Regions from separate parts of the Turicibacter sp. HGF1 genome, predicted to be linked through region 3. Evidence: riboswitches for the same ligand, from Rfam matches in the RefSeq annotation. Region 3 holds a riboswitch; each other region holds the start of a gene.

Region 1 (5,370 bases), on a different contig from region 3:
AGTTCGTGCAGATTATAAAAATACGTTTGGTGGAACGATTCATGATCAATCCTCATCAGGAAATACGTATTTTATGGAACCAAAAGAAGTGGTGGATTTAAATAATAAGTTGCAAGAGTGGCATGTAGAAGAACGCCGTGAGATTGAACGTATTTTACGTGAATTAACCGAAGAAGTGAAGAAGTTTGTTGACTTACTGTCATTAAATGTTGAGCTTCTTGGAGAAATTGACTTCATGTTTGCAAAAGGAAAGTATGCCCGTTTAATTAATGGAACGCGTCCTAAAATAAATACTAAAGGGATTATCCGTTTAGTGGCTGCTAGACATCCCTTAATTGATCAAAAGTCTGTTGTGGCTAATGACATCGAACTTGGAGATGAGTATACGACGATTGTAATCACAGGTCCAAACACAGGGGGGAAAACTGTTACGTTAAAAACGGTGGGATTACTAACGTTGATGGCACAAGCAGGTCTTTTAATTCCGGCACACGAGTCATCACAATTGGCTATTTTCGATCATGTTTTTGCTGATATTGGAGACGAACAAAGTATTGAACAAAGTTTATCAACGTTCTCATCTCATATGACAAATATCGTTAAAATTATGGAACGTTTAACAGTGAATAGCTTGATTTTATTTGATGAGCTAGGGGCAGGAACCGATCCGAAAGAAGGCGCATCACTTGCTATTTCGATTTTAAATTATGTTAAGGTTCGAGGAGCGCGTACGATTGCGACGTCGCATTACCCTGAGCTTAAGGCCTATGCTTATGAGCAAGATGATGTGATTAATGCATCGGTTGAATTTAATGTTGAGACGCTTTCCCCAACGTATCGTTTACTTGTTGGAGTACCTGGACGTTCAAATGCCTTTGAGATTTCAAAACGTTTAGGATTAAAAGAGGCCATTTTAAATCAAGCTCGTTCATATGTTGAAAGTGAACGAACAGAAATGACGGATTTAATTACAAAACTTGAGGATCGTGGATTACAATTAGATCAGGAGATTCAACATCTTCAGCAACAAAATACATTAGTTGAAGAAATGAAAAAAGAATATGAGCAAAAACTGGCAAAATTTGAGGCAGAACGTGAAAAAGTCTTAGAGGATATCAAAAAAGAAGCATTTGAAAGTGTTCGCCAAGCAAAAGAAGAAGCAGAACAAATTGTGATGGATTTACGTCAAGCGAAAAAAATGGCTGATTTATCAATGAAAGATCATGAGTTAACAGAAAAATTGACGTCATTAAAGAAAGCAGAGGCGAAACAAGCAGAGCAATTTAAGAAAAAGGCTCAAAATAAACAGCCGTTAAAACCAGGTGATGAAGTGATGGTTTTATCTTTAAATCGTCAAGGTGAACTGATTGAGCAAACCAAAAATGGAGAATGGATGGTTCAACTGGGTATGATGAAAGTGAACATTAAACCTGAAGATCTTCAATATTTACGTAAATCGGTTCAGAAAAAGGAAACAAAAAAAGGGCAAATGGTTCATAAACGTAATAGCCATGTCGGAATTCAATTGGATTTACGAGGAGAACGCTATGAAGATGCTATGTTAATGCTTGATAAATACTTTGATGATGTCTTATTGGCTGGATATCAAACGATTACGATTATTCATGGTCATGGAACGGGAGCTCTTCGCCAAGGGGTTCATAAATATTTAAAACAAAATAAACACGTTGCAAGCTTTAGATTTGGGGGAGCCGGTGAAGGTGGAACTGGAGCAACGGTTGTTGAATTAAAATAAGGGAGTCCTGTCTATCTCGAGTCAATCGGGATAGATTTTTTTGTGAAAATATATTTTTCAAAATAAAGTTTACATTATATGGAAATCATGTTATTTTATAAGAGGACAAAAAAAATCGTATAGAGGTAGCGTTGCATCAGAGTACAACAGGGAGCTGGCAAGTGAGGAAATGTTGGAAAGGTAATCATCGCCGAAAGTTTCGTATTGGCAAATACGTCACTTGGGGTTGCAGGAAATACCTGTAACACTCCTTCAGTTTTGAAGAGGAGCTATTAAACAGAGGACTTTTTTTCAGTCGTGTTAATAGCACGACTTTTTTTGTTACAATCAATTTTAATCAAAGGGGAGATTTTAATATGAGAAAATTAGTTGTAACGTTAGCAGGATGTATTTTGCTTGCAGGATGTAGCGGGAATGCTACAAGTAATTCAAAAGATACGTTTACGGTTGGAATGGAATGTAATTATGCTCCGTTTAACTGGCAAACGTCAGCACCAACACAGACAAGTGTATCAATTGGTGGAGCAGGATTTTGTGATGGATACGATGTGAGAATTGCAAATGAAATTGCAAAGAGCATGGAAAAAGAGTTAGTGATTAAAAAATTAGAGTGGGATGGTTTGCAATTATCACTAGAATCGGGAGAAATTGATGCGATTATTGCTGGGATGACCGCTAATGAGGAACGTGAACAAGGAATTGATTTTACGACACCTTATTTTGAATCAGAAATGGTACTGATTGTTCGTGCAGACGATGATTTAGTTCATGCAACATCTATTCAAGATTTTAGTGGTAAAAATGTGATTGGACAGATGAATACTAATTATGATACGGTAATTGACCAAATTGAAGGGGTGAATCACTTAACACCTAAATCTTCTTATCCTGAGTTAGTGGTCTCTTTACAATCAAATGAAGCAGATGCTATTACGGCTGAATTACCCGTTGCCGAAGGGGTCATTCAAGCTAATCCAGATTTGACTATTGTTCACTTTGCAGAAGGTAAAGGATTTGATATTGATACATCTGTTTCAATTGGATTAAAAGAAGGCAGTCGTGGTACAGAGTTCTTTAATCAAGTTCAATCTGCTTTAGATAATATTTCAGATTCGACTCGAAATGAATGGATGACAGAATCTCGCGAAAGTGCGCCAACAGGTGAATAATTATGATGTTCTTAACCACTCAAAATGGCTTTTTAAATAAATCATTTTCTTTATTTGTTAAAAATTTTGATTTGTTCATGTATGGAATTAAAATGACACTCATTTTAGCTTTTTTAGGAACGATGTTAGGCTTAGTTATTGGGTTAGTTCTAGGGGGATTGCGTGCGATTACAATTGAACCAAGAGACTTAAAAAGTGTAAAAGTGTTAAAAAAAATGATGCACTGTTTGATAGGTCTTTACGTTTGGTTTTTTAGAGGGACTCCAATGATGGTGCAAGCGATGTTTTTATATCATGCTTTACGTCCTATTCTAGGGTGGAGTTCATTAACTGCAGGGATTGTGATTATTTCGGTTAATACTGGGGCTTATATGGCAGAAATTATCCGTTCAGGTATTCAGTCAGTGGATAAAGGGCAACTTGAAGCCGCTAGAAGTATTGGAATGACCGCTTTTCAATCGATGATGTACATTATCTTACCTCAGGCGATTAAAAACGCCTTTCCTTCTATTGGAAATGAATTTATTGTGAATATTAAAGATAGTTCAATGTTAAATGTCATTGGGGTGATTGAAGTTTTCTTCCAATCTAAATCAGTAGCAGGAAGTGTGATGCTATATTCTGAGACGTTTTTTATTACGTGCCTCATTTATTTAGTGTTAACGACAATTACAGCACAAATTTTAGGTTGGATTGAAAAGAAAATGAACGTGAAAAAAACTTCATTTCCATCATCGCAAACGGTTCCAATGGCAAATCTTTAGGAGGAGAGTATGGCAGAAAATACGATGATCAACATCCATCATTTAGAAAAACGATTTGGAGAACTAGAGGTTTTAAAAAACATAGAGTTTCATGTGGATAAAGGAGAAGTTATTACGATTATTGGATCAAGTGGAAGTGGGAAATCAACTCTACTTCGATGCCTTAATTTATTAGAAATTCCAGATAGTGGTGAAATCTTATATCGAGGCCAGGATATTTTAAAGGGAGAACTTAATGTTAATCAATACCGAACTAAAGTCGGGATGGTGTTTCAAAGTTTTAATTTGTTTCAAAATAAAACAGTTCTTGATAATTGTGTCATTGGACAAACAAAAGTATTGAAACGAAGAAAAGAAGAGGCGATCGAAAAAGCGATGTTTTATTTAGAGAAGGTCGGAATGAAATCATTTGCTCATGCAAGTAGTTCACAATTATCAGGGGGGCAAAAACAACGTGTAGCCATTGCGCGTGCTTTATGTATGGAACCAGAAGTATTGTTATTTGATGAACCGACAAGTGCCCTTGATCCCGAAATGGTGGGTGACGTTTTAAAAGTCATGAAACAATTAGCGGAGGATGGATTAACGATGATTGTGGTGACACATGAAATGGGATTTGCTAAAGAGGTGAGTCATCGAGTTGTTTTTATGGATCGAGGGGTGATTGCTGAGGAAGGAACACCAGATGAAATCTTTGTAAATCCTAAACAGGCACGAACGAAAGAATTTTTACGCCGATATTTAAATTAGTTAAAGGATCATGTTGGCGCTCCATTTACTGTTTAAAATAAAGGGATTGTTAGAAAGTTATGGGGATAGGTGTCTAAAAATGTGAAATAATATTTGGGTGAAAGTGCAATCTATTTGTAATTTCATGGTAATATGATATACTTATGATAGACTATCAAGAAGTATTAGAGGAGGAAATAAACATGGCAGTTATTCATGCAACAGAAGAAAATTTTGCTCAAGAAATTGCAACTGGATTAGTTTTAGTTGATTTTTATGCAGATTGGTGCGGACCATGTAAGATGATTGCGCCTGTTCTAGAAGAGTTAGCGACTGAATTACAAGGTGTTGCTAAAATTGTTAAAGTAAACGTGGATCATTGTCCAGGTGTTGCGTCACAATTTAAAGTGATGTCAATTCCAACATTAATTTTATTTAAAGACGGTCAAGCAGTTCAGCAAACAGTTGGATTCCAACCAAAAGCGTCGTTATTATCATTAATTGAATCGCATAAATAATTCAAAAAGACGCTCCTAGGAGTGTCTTTTTTTGTATGAAATAGCATGAAATGAGAATATTAATCAAGGTAGACGGTTGCTGAAGTTAGACTTCTGAAAAAAATAAAAAATTAGCACTAATGAGTTGACAGTGCTAATAAGGTTATATATAATGGTATTAGCACTTGATGATAACGAGTGCTAAAAGAGGTGTTTACATTGCTAACGGAACGACAAATACTTGTTTTAAAGGCAATTGTAGAAGAGTTCATACACACGGCACAGCCAGTAGGTTCGCGCGTCTTATCTAAAAAAGAAGAACTGAATTTTTCAGCTGCTACGATTCGAAATGAAATGGCAGATTTAGAAGATTTGGGCTTTCTTGAAAAAACACATACGTCAAGTGGTCGGATCCCGAGTCAAAAGGGATATCGTTATTACGTAGACTACCTTGT
Region 2 (5,370 bases), on a different contig from region 3:
TGAAGTATCCGGTTGGATTTATTGGTAGTGGTAATATGGCGATGGCGATGTTAAAAGGATTATTGAAATCTGAATTAATATTATCAAATGATATTTTGATGTCTAATCCTAGCCAGACAAAAGTTAATCGATTTGTTGAAGATTATAAAATAAATGGGACAACTTCAAACCAAGACGTTGCAAATTTATGTCAAATTGTTATTTTAGCAGTTAAGCCATATTTATATCCCGCTATTATTGATGAAATTAAAGAAAGTATTCATAAAGAAACCATTATTGTGAGTATTGCAGCGGGACCAACACTTCAAATGATTGAGGACTATTTTCAAAAAAGTATTAAGGTAGTTCGTACAATGCCAAACACACCAGCACAAGTCGGTGAAGCGATGTCAGCAATTATACCAAATCGCAATGTTACAGAAAATGAGTTAAATCAAGTGATTGCTATTTTTAATAGTTTTGGAAAATGTGAAGTGGTGTCTGAAGCATTAATTGATTCCGTTATTGCTGTGAGTGGATCATCACCTGCTTATGTTTATATGATGATTGAAGCAATGGCTGATGCTGCTGTTTTACAAGGGATGCCACGAAATCTTGCTTACGAATTTGCTGCACAAGCAGTGCTTGGAGCGGCGAAAATGGTACTAGAAACAGGGATGCATCCAGGGGGATTAAAAGATCAAGTTTGTTCACCAGGTGGCACAACAATTGAGGCAGTTGCTAAATTAGAACAAGAGGGATTTAGAGCAAGTATTATGAATGCTATGGAAGCTTGTGCAAAGAAATCTAAAAAAATGAGTAAATAAAAAAGACACGCTTTAAAACTAGCGTGTCTTTATAGGCTATTTATATAATTTATCTTCTTTTTTCTCAAATTTTTTTTCCTCATGATGTTGTTCTTTATGATGAATTTCCATTTCATGAATTTTTTCTTTAATACTCATTAAGGACATCTCATTTTTAAAAATTTATTATAGTTAGCTCTCTATAGTGTATTTATTAAAAAAATATAAAATAGAAATTTTATTGGATAGTTACATAAATTTACACTTGCAAAAGAATAGAATATAGTTTATGATTTAATTAATTAAAAAATAAATAGGTTTTAGATAGAGGTGCGGTAACTAAGAGTACTATTGAAGAGTGAAGACGTAGACGCAATAGGAAAGGAGTTCTCGCCGAAGCCTATCATCGATACTTTAAGGTGATAGAGCTGGTGTTATGTAAAATATACTTAACACTGTCACAAAATATTTTGTGGTGAGCTATCATTTAAGATGAATGCATTGTATATCGATTAAATGATATATTAAAATTCAAAGTCTTGAGTGATTTGCTCAAGGCTTTTTTTTATTAAAGCCAACCATAAAAATTGTGGAGGGCTATCATTTGAGCATTCAAAAGTAAACGCACGTTATGTGATTATTTCTGAAAAGTCTTGAGTGATACTCAAGACTTTTTTTATTGTGAAGCTCTTGCACCTCATACCATCCAAGAAAAGATGGGGACAATGCTTTATTGGATGTTAAAAACCTGAAGGGAGATTAATATATGTTAAGTCTTAGAAGAGCCAGAAGTATTGAAACTGAGGCAGGTGCGAAAAAAGAATTTAAAGTACCACATACGCTAGTTATTATTTCTTTTATCTTAGTCATCGTTGCCGTAGCAACATGGATATTACCAGCTGGGATGTATGAGCGAGTGGTTAATGATTTAGGTCGAACAGTCGTTGTGGATGGATCGTTCCAATACATCGAGCAATCACCGCAAGGATTATTTAGTTTATTACAAGCTCCATTAGAAGGAATTGTAGGAGCTTCAGAAATTATTGCCTTTTTATTTATCGTAAGTGGAGCAATTGCTATTATTACAAAAACACGTGCAATTGATGCTGGAATTACAAGTGCCGTTAAATCGTTCCATGGAAAAGAGATGTTAATGATTCCGTTTATTATGGGATTATTCTCATTAGGTGGCGCAGTTTTTGGAATGACGGAAGAGGCAATTCCATTTATTGCAATGTTGATTCCACTTTGTTTAGCTTTAGGTTATGACAGTATTATGGCGATGGCTATTTCTTATGTTGGATGTATTGTTGGTTTTGCTACAGCAATGATTAATCCATTCTCAGTAGGGGTTGCTCAAAGTATTGCAAATGTTCAAGCTGGATCAGGTGTGGGATTCCGTACTCTAATTTGGGCAGTTACAACTTTAGCATCTATTCTATTCTTAATGTGGTATGGTCGTCGTATCAAACGTAATCCAGAATTAAGTCCCGTTTATGAAATTGATCAGTCACGTCGTGAAGCATTAAAAGAATCAACTGAAGAACATATCGAGTTTACAGTAAGACATAAAATTATTTTATCTTCGATTTTAGTTTGTTTAGCTGGAATTGTCGTTGGAGTACTAAAATTTGATTTTGCTATTCCAGAAATCGCGGCTTTATTCTTAGCTACAGGAATCGTGGCAGGATTTATTGGACGTTTAAGTTTTGATGATATGGCAACATCGTTTGTAAGTGGAGCAAAAGATATGATTGGAGCAGCTATTGTGGTTGGATTTGCTCGTGGAATCGTGATTCTTGCACAAGATGGTCAAATTATTGATACAATTCTTTACCAATTATCAAACTTCATCGGTCAATTACCTTCGTTAATTGCGGGATATGTCATGTTCTTTGTTCAAATGTTTATTAACTTCTTTATTTCATCAGGTTCAGGACAAGCAGCTTTAACAATGCCGATTATGGCGCCACTTGGTGAGTTAGTTGGAATTACACCGCAAACATCAATTTTAATTTTCCAATTTGGTGATGGATTCTCAAATGCGATTTTCCCAACAAGTGCAGTCTTAATGGCTTGTTTAGGGGTAGCAGGTATCCCATGGTCAAAATGGATTAAATGGATTTTACCACTACAAGTTATCTTTGGAGTAATTGCTATTATCTTTATTACAATTGCTATTTTAATGGGTTGGTCATAATATTAATTTTGCTAGGCATTTTCTTTATAGAGAATGCCTAGTAAACTATAGTTGAACTTAAAATGAAAAATGAATTAGAATAAGAAGAAATCTATCAATAGATTTTTGTATACAGGAGGGGCATTATGAAAGAACAATTATTGCAAATTAGTGAAGAGCTTAAACAAAGATTATGGGAAATGAGTGACTATATTCATGATCATCCTGAGCTTGGAAACCAAGAGTTCGAAGCTGTAAATACATTAACTTCATTTTTAAAAGAACATAATTTTTCAGTTGAAGTAGGTGTTGCAGGATTAGAAACAGCATTTACAGCGGTTTACGATAGTAAAAAACCTGGATTATCTGTCGCTTATTTATGTGAGTATGATGCATTACCTGATTTAGGTCATGGATGCGGTCATAATATGATTGGTGTAATGAGTGCTGGAGCAGGGGTTTTATTGAGTAAAATTATCGATGAAGTTGGTGGAAAAGTTTATGTTTTTGGAACGCCAGCTGAAGAAACAAATGGCGCTAAAGTAACCATGGCTGAGGCAGGATTATTTAATGAGATGGATGCTGTTATGATGGTTCATCCGGATGGATATACAACAGAAAGTGGAACATCTTTAGCAATGGAAGCTTTACAATTTGATTACACAGGACGTCCTTCTCATGCAGCAGCGAGCCCAGAGAATGGAATCAACGCTTTAAATGCTGTTATTCAATTATTTAATGGAATTGATGCATTACGCCAACATGTTAAATCAGATGTTCGTATGCATGGGATCATTACAAATGGTGGGGTAGCAGCGAATATTGTACCAGAACATGCCACAGCACAATTTTATATTCGTGCAGCAACGAAAGAATACTTAGCAGTTGTTAAAGAAAAAGTTTTAAACATTGCACAAGGTGCTGCTTTAATAACAGGAACAACAGTAGAGATTAGTAACTATGAATTATCTTATGATGATTTAAAAACGAATCAAGTATTATCAAATGCATTTAATGAAAATTTACGTCAACTTGGAATCACAGATATTCATCCAGCTAAAAAGGAAACTGGATCAGTCGATATCGGAAATATTAGTAACATTTGTCCAACGATTCATCCCTATATTGGAATTGGTGATTGTAAGATTGTTGGACACTCACAACAAATGGTTGATGCAACCGTTACAAGTCTTGCACATGAACGTCTAGTCATTGCAGCATTAGCTTTAGCATATACAGGATATGACGTGTTAAGCGAATCAATTAAATTAAAATAAAATACTTTTATATGCCACCTCATCTCGTTAATAGGATAGGTGGCTTTTTTACAAAAATTACTTAAATATAGGCGAATATAAGCTACTTTTTTAGCCTAATAATAGTATATAATAGAGTTATAATTTAGTATGAAATAACAATAATAGGAGGAGTTATGAAGATTAATTGGGATAAAAAATATACTACCATTGCGATATATGCTTTTATTGTCATTTGTTTCAGTATTGTTTTTGCTAACATTATATCAAAATTAGATGCTTTTACAGGAAAGATGAGCCAAATAATGGCCGTTTTTCAACCATTTATTATTGGTTTTATCATCGCTTACTTAATTAATTTTATCTTGAAATTTTATGAGGATAGAGTATTTAAGAAGTTTATTAAAGGTTCAAAAAAATCTCTGCGTGGGGTAGCGGTTATATTATCATATTTAACTGCAAGTTTAATTTTTTATGTCTTTATTCAATTCGTGGTTCCACAATTAGTCGAAAGTATTACAGGGTTAGTTAATGACATTCCAAGATATCTATATGATATGAAAGTAATACTCGAACAGACGTTAAATGAGACGGATATTAGTCCAGAATACATGACGTTAATCAATGATAAATTAACAGAAATTACGAACTGGGTGCTCCAATTAGTCACAAATCTTCTACCAATTATCGGTGGAATCGTCATGGCTTTTGCATCGAGTGTATGGAATATTATTTTAGGAATTATCATTTCGGTTTATTTACTGGTTGATAAAGAAAAGTTCTTTGCACTTGGAAAGAAAGTAGTCGTTGCATTATTTAATGATAAACATGCAAATATTATCTTAAATCTTGCTAATCGCACTAATTTGACATTTGGAAAATTTATTGGTGGAAAGATTATTGACTCAGCTATTATTGGGGTTTTAACCTTTATAATCTTAACAATCTTTAAAATGCCATATTCATTATTAATCTCTGTTATTATTGGAATAACGAATATTATTCCATTCTTTGGACCATTTATTGGAGCTATTCCATCAGCGATTATTATTTTATTCATTTCGCCAATTAAGGCAGTATGGTTCGGGGTTATTATCCTTGTGATTCAACAAATTGATGGGAATATTATTGGACCTAAAATTTTGGGTGA
Region 3 (5,370 bases):
GAAATACTATTAGTATAGGTAATTTGTTTCCTATTATACTTTATTAGTTATTTTAAAATTTATGACGATTTTCGTTGAATTTTAAAGTTTATCATTGTGATGATAAAGCCCTCAGTTTCCTCTTCAGATTTTGCAACATCTGAAACATTAAATCCTATAAAAGGAAGAAAATAAAATTTTAAAAAAGTTTGTTTATTTTGTTTAAGATTTGAAAAGTGTTCCCATAATGTACTTGTATGAGACGTAACTCTCCCCCTATGTTATGTTTAGTACAAGATGATAAATCTTTTCTCCAATTCTCAACCTCTCTTAGAAATATAATAAAAAGGAGTCATTGAATCAGTTTCCCCCCTGTTCATTGACTCCTTTTAAATTTATGTCATATTCTCCCGTTTTGATTTCTTATTCATTTGGCATTAAGTGTAGGTTTTCAACTTTCTTAACGTTTTGACGTCGAGCATAGAAAATTACCAAAGCAAATCCTAAAGCCATGACGATGTAAGACGTCATTAAAGTCCCTGTCACCCCAAACGCCATATAGCCTAAGGCAGCGATACCTGCTGATAATAGAGCGTAAGGGAGTTGGGAGTTGAAGTGAGCTCCGAGGTCACAACCTGACCCAGTGGCTGATAGAAGGGTTGTATCTGAAATCGGTGACGCATGATCTCCAAAAATTGCACCCGATAAGACAGCAGCCATAACCGGTATCATCAGATTTAAGTCGATGGCTGCGGCAACACTTCCCGCAATTGGAAGTAAGATTCCGAATGATCCCCAAGATGTTCCGGTTGAGAAAGCCATAAAACTTGCGACTATAAACATGACAACTGGAATAAAGTTTGGATTAATATTGGTGCTTGTAATCACTGAAGCTAAATAGCCTCCAGCATCTAAGGCTCCAACTAGTTCACAAATCGCCCAAGCTAATAATAAAATTCCAATCGCTCCAAACATAGAGCGAGCTCCTATCATAAAAGCTTTTAAAAAATCAGGTAGTGTGACTTCTTTGTTTAAAACATGACGATAAGCCAGTCCCATTGAAACGATTAATCCAGCCATTCCTCCATAACGAAGTGCTTTAGAGAGAGCGATGTTGTCAAGGACGGTGAAGAAGAAGTTAAACTCAGGATCAGTGACTGATTGTGCCCCTTGAATTCCGGTGATAGCCATTGTTCCAACCGTGACAATAATTAAGGTTAGAATAGGAAGAATTAAGTCCCAAATCGTTCCTTTTGAAGATTCAACATCTTTTTCATGGGGATTCGATAGTTCGCTGCCTACAATTGAGCTGTCGCTTCCTTGTAACGTGTCGGCTTCGTATTTTTTCATTAATCCAAGATTTAAGTTAAAGCGAATGACAACGAAGACCATGATGAGGGTTGTGATGACATAAAAATGATAAGGAATGGTCATTAAGAAGGCTGAGAAGGCACTGTAAGAAATGCCTGCTCCTGCTAAGATGACAGCCATAGAACCCATGATTCCAGTTGCCCAACTTGAAATGGGGGAAATGACACAAATAGGTGCTGACGTTGAATCAACGATATAAGCGAGACGAGCTCGCGATACTTTTTGTGCTTCGGCTAATGGTTTTGAGACATTTCCAACGACTAAAGCGTTGAAGTAGTCATCAACAAAAATCAGAATTCCTAAAATAGCAGCGGTATATTGTACCCCTTCGCGTGTTTGAACGCGACGAATAATGGCTTTTGTAAAAGCAGTGGCCCCTCCTGATAAGACGATATAGCCTGTAATAATACCTAGGGCGATTAAAAAGAAGATGATGGACATATTCCACTCATTTAAGAATCCGTAAAGTCCATCCTCTTCAATGACTAGAGAACTAAAAGTGATGAGTAGGGTTGAGATGGTATCTCCGATGCTAAATGCTGATAAAATTAAAGCAGCACAGATGACACCGACTCCTAGTGATAAGATAACGCGACGTGTGATGATAACCAAAAGAATTGTGAGGATTGCCGGAATTAAGGCATAGATGGTTCCAACCATTTTCATTCTCTCCTTTTATATTGAACTTTGATTGAATCATCTCGTCCGGCTCTGAAAGTTATAAAAAAAAGAGCAATGCAGAGTTAAACTCATACATTGCTCAATAATGGGGTAGCTAAAAAAAGATCCCTTAGTGATACACGTATTATTTAACTCTCCGATCATTAGTTCTCCACTACCATAGGCAGTGACAGTGTTAGACTTCTTCAATCTAACCCCAGCAAAAAATAGCGGACACTATTTTCACTTCGGCATGGATACCTTTTAGAATTTGTCTTAGACGTCACTCTCGAAATTCCTACTCTTTAGCCATGCACCTCTAACTCATCAAAGAGAACAGAGACGTATTCAATTATCCCTATTGTAGCATCTTTTATTGTAGAGTCAATATGAATTGTTATAAATAAGTAAAAATGGTATAAAATTACGTATCATTGCAACATAATAAATGAAAGATCATCATCTCAGTGTATTTATTGCGAATAAGAGAGGATTTTGTCAACTATCTGCGAATAAGATATGTAAAATAATCACGAATGTGGTAAGATAAAGGGTAGCTTAAAAGCATTGGAGGTTTTTTTTATGAATATGTCACCTTTAAAGGTTGGTCAAGAATTTTTAGTGACGATTAAACGCATCGGGATTAACGGTGAGGGAATCGGTTATTATAAAAAACAAGCGGTGTTCATCCCAGGAACATTAGTTGGGGAAGAAGTTGTGGCAACTTGTACACGTGTAGCAGGTGGTTATGCAGAAGCAGAATTAGTACGCGTTAAGAAAAAATCAAGACATCGTTGTCAACCAGCTTGTGAGGTTTATGGACAATGTGGTGGATGTCAATTACAACATATGACCTACCCGGAACAATTGCGTATTAAACGCGATGCCATTTGGCAAGCGGTTGAACGTTACACCAATTTAGATCCTGAAGAATTAGATATCCGTCCAACGATGGGAATGGATAATCCATATAATTATCGTAACCGTGCTCAAATGCCAGTTGGGTATGATGAAGATGGTGTGATGGTCGGATTCTATAGCATGAACTCACGAGAGTTAGTAAATGTCACAGATTGTGAGGTTCAATACGAAGAAATCAACAAAGTCGTGAATCACGCGGTTGATTTATTAGATGATTATAAAGTTTTTGCGTATGCACCCAAAACGAAAAAAGGAACAGCTCGTCACATTGTCGTTCGTCGTGGATATCGAACAGGTGAGATTCAAGTGACGTTTGTATTAGCGAATAAAGACTTCAAGAAGATGTATTCTTTAGCGCTTGATTTAATGAAGTATTGTCCTGAAGTGAAGTCAGTTTATGTCAACTATAATTCTGATGACACGCATGAAATCTTTGGACCAGATATGATTAAAGTAGCGGGAGAAGATTTTATTACAGATCGTTTAGGTAAATTTAAATTTAATTTATCACCACGCGCTTTCTATCAATTAAATCCAGAACAAACAGTGAAGTTATATAATCAAGTGAAGTATGCTGCTTCTTTAACAGGAACTGAAAAAGTGGTAGATGCTTACTGTGGAGTTGGAACGATTGGTCAATGGGTGGCTGATCAGGCAAGTGAAGTACGTGGGGTGGATATTACTCGTGCGGCTATCATTGATGCGAAAGCAAATGCAAAATTAAATAACATTGATAATACGTATTATGCGGTTGGTAAAGCAGAGTCAATCGTGCCAAAATGGACAAATGAAGGGTTCAAACCAGATGTGGTTATCGTCGATCCACCTCGTACGGGAATGGGGCCTGAGTTAATTGAGATGTTAAAACGTGTCCAACCAAAACGTATTGTCTACGTATCATGTAATCCATCAACGTTAGCTAAAAACTTAAAAGAGTTAACAAAAAAATACCGAGTAGATTATATTCAACCGATTGATATGTTCCCTCAAACATCTCATGTTGAAGCGGTTGTTCGTTTAACTCGTATGGATAAATCAGAAAAAGTAAAAAAAGATTCACGTCGTTAATTTAGGAGACTGAATCGACATCATAAATTTTATCTTAAGCGTCATAAAAGATAATTTTATAAGGTTAAAGGCATAGACCTTGCGACTAGAATTAAAGTCAAGAAGATTACTTAAATTGTAATGTTCTTGACTTTTTTTGTTGTTAGATGATTTAGATGAGTGAAATTTAAATGCATAAAATGACAGGTTTAGAAGAGATGAATCATGAATTAGAATATTAAGAGGATGAGAAGTTTATTTTCTATCATTAAAACCAAGAAAAATGATGTTTTTTGTTGTAAAATAGAGTTAGGTTATATCTATCATTTAAAATAAGTTTTTCATACTTGGAAAATTTTTAGCGATACTCGTGGAGTTGAGAATAGATACTTATAGGATGTCTTAGTCTCAAAAAGACTTAAATTCTCAGGATGATTTAGATTGGATGGAGTTGAAGCAATTGTTTTTAGAAGTATCAGAAAAAATCAAATGGTGTCGACGTCAATATCATATTAAGCAAGAGGCTTTTCAGGCGTATGGTATTTCTCGTAGTTATATTAGTATGGCAGAAAATGGACGCCGCATTATTCCTAATGAAACAGTTGAGTTGATTTATAGCATTCTTTTGGAGTTATCAGATGGGGCTTTACAAGAAGAGTTTACACTAGAATCATTTAAAAAATCGGCCGTTGAACAGGCAAAGGATTGGGTGTCTGAGCGCTGTCGATTGGAAACCTTATCAACTGAATATGAAAAATTTAAAAAAGTCGTGGCACAGTATGAACTATATGAAGAAGGCCTAAAGTTAGAAGAATTAATTGCCGTTGATTATCAACAAAAAAGTCAATGGATTGAATCGAATCAACACTTTTCGTTGGCGATTTCCTACGCTTCTTTAAGTCATCAAAATCCAACGTTATTGTACCGTGGGATTGGTTTAAATATGGAGAAAATGGGAATGTATGAAGAGAGCATTTCTTATTTGAAGATTAGCCTTCATTCACTAAGCCCAGATATGACGGAGTATCGTTATAAAATTCTTTATAATTTAGCCAAAGGATATTTTCAGGTCGACCAACTTGATTTAGCGTTAAATCATATTGACTTAGCACTAAGAGAGGGAGAGACGCCCCAACCTCTAACTCGGGCAGCTCACATTATTCTTAAAGGGATTGTTTTGCGCAAATGTGGTCGAATTCAAGAGGCCATAGACGTGCAAGTTGCTTTTATTGAAAATCCATGCTATCCGCCATTTGTCACCGAAGTTTATCAAAATTTAAGTTATTTATACAAATCTCAAGGGAGATTTGAAGAGGCATTGGAGGTTTTAAATCATTTAGTTCAGGTTGTGACCGATGAAGTAAAAAAGCATTTAGCACTTGGATTAATGGG

The links. Region 3 has a riboswitch for lysine ahead of HMPREF9402_RS05930 (Na+/H+ antiporter NhaC family protein). Riboswitches for the same ligand answer to the same signal wherever they lie in the genome.
Region 1: linked by a shared signal. The riboswitch ahead of HMPREF9402_RS11115 (transporter substrate-binding domain-containing protein) and the one ahead of HMPREF9402_RS05930 (Na+/H+ antiporter NhaC family protein) in region 3 are both predicted to bind lysine.
Region 2: linked by a shared signal. The riboswitch ahead of HMPREF9402_RS12810 (YfcC family protein) and the one ahead of HMPREF9402_RS05930 (Na+/H+ antiporter NhaC family protein) in region 3 are both predicted to bind lysine.

What each region holds. Positions count from the first base shown of each region.
Region 1 covers NZ_AEXQ01000113.1:14,663-20,032, reverse strand. The annotation lists gene HMPREF9402_RS11120 (endonuclease MutS2) at 1-1,756, shown strand, start outside; lysine riboswitch at 1,869-2,036, shown strand; gene HMPREF9402_RS11115 (transporter substrate-binding domain-containing protein) at 2,113-2,925, shown strand; gene HMPREF9402_RS11110 (amino acid ABC transporter permease) at 2,928-3,689, shown strand; gene HMPREF9402_RS11105 (amino acid ABC transporter ATP-binding protein) at 3,699-4,439, shown strand; gene trxA (thioredoxin) at 4,622-4,936, shown strand; gene hrcA (heat-inducible transcriptional repressor HrcA) at 5,135-5,370, shown strand, end outside.
Region 2 covers NZ_AEXQ01000132.1:1,779-7,148, reverse strand. The annotation lists gene proC (pyrroline-5-carboxylate reductase) at 1-806, shown strand, start outside; lysine riboswitch at 1,103-1,276, shown strand; gene HMPREF9402_RS12810 (YfcC family protein) at 1,552-2,985, shown strand; gene HMPREF9402_RS12805 (M20 family metallopeptidase) at 3,111-4,241, shown strand; gene HMPREF9402_RS12800 (AI-2E family transporter) at 4,397-5,370, shown strand, end outside.
Region 3 covers NZ_AEXQ01000060.1:71,152-76,521, reverse strand. The annotation lists gene HMPREF9402_RS05930 (Na+/H+ antiporter NhaC family protein) at 403-2,010, opposite strand; lysine riboswitch at 2,168-2,340, opposite strand; gene rlmD (23S rRNA (uracil(1939)-C(5))-methyltransferase RlmD) at 2,593-3,999, shown strand; gene HMPREF9402_RS05920 (tetratricopeptide repeat protein) at 4,424-5,370, shown strand, end outside.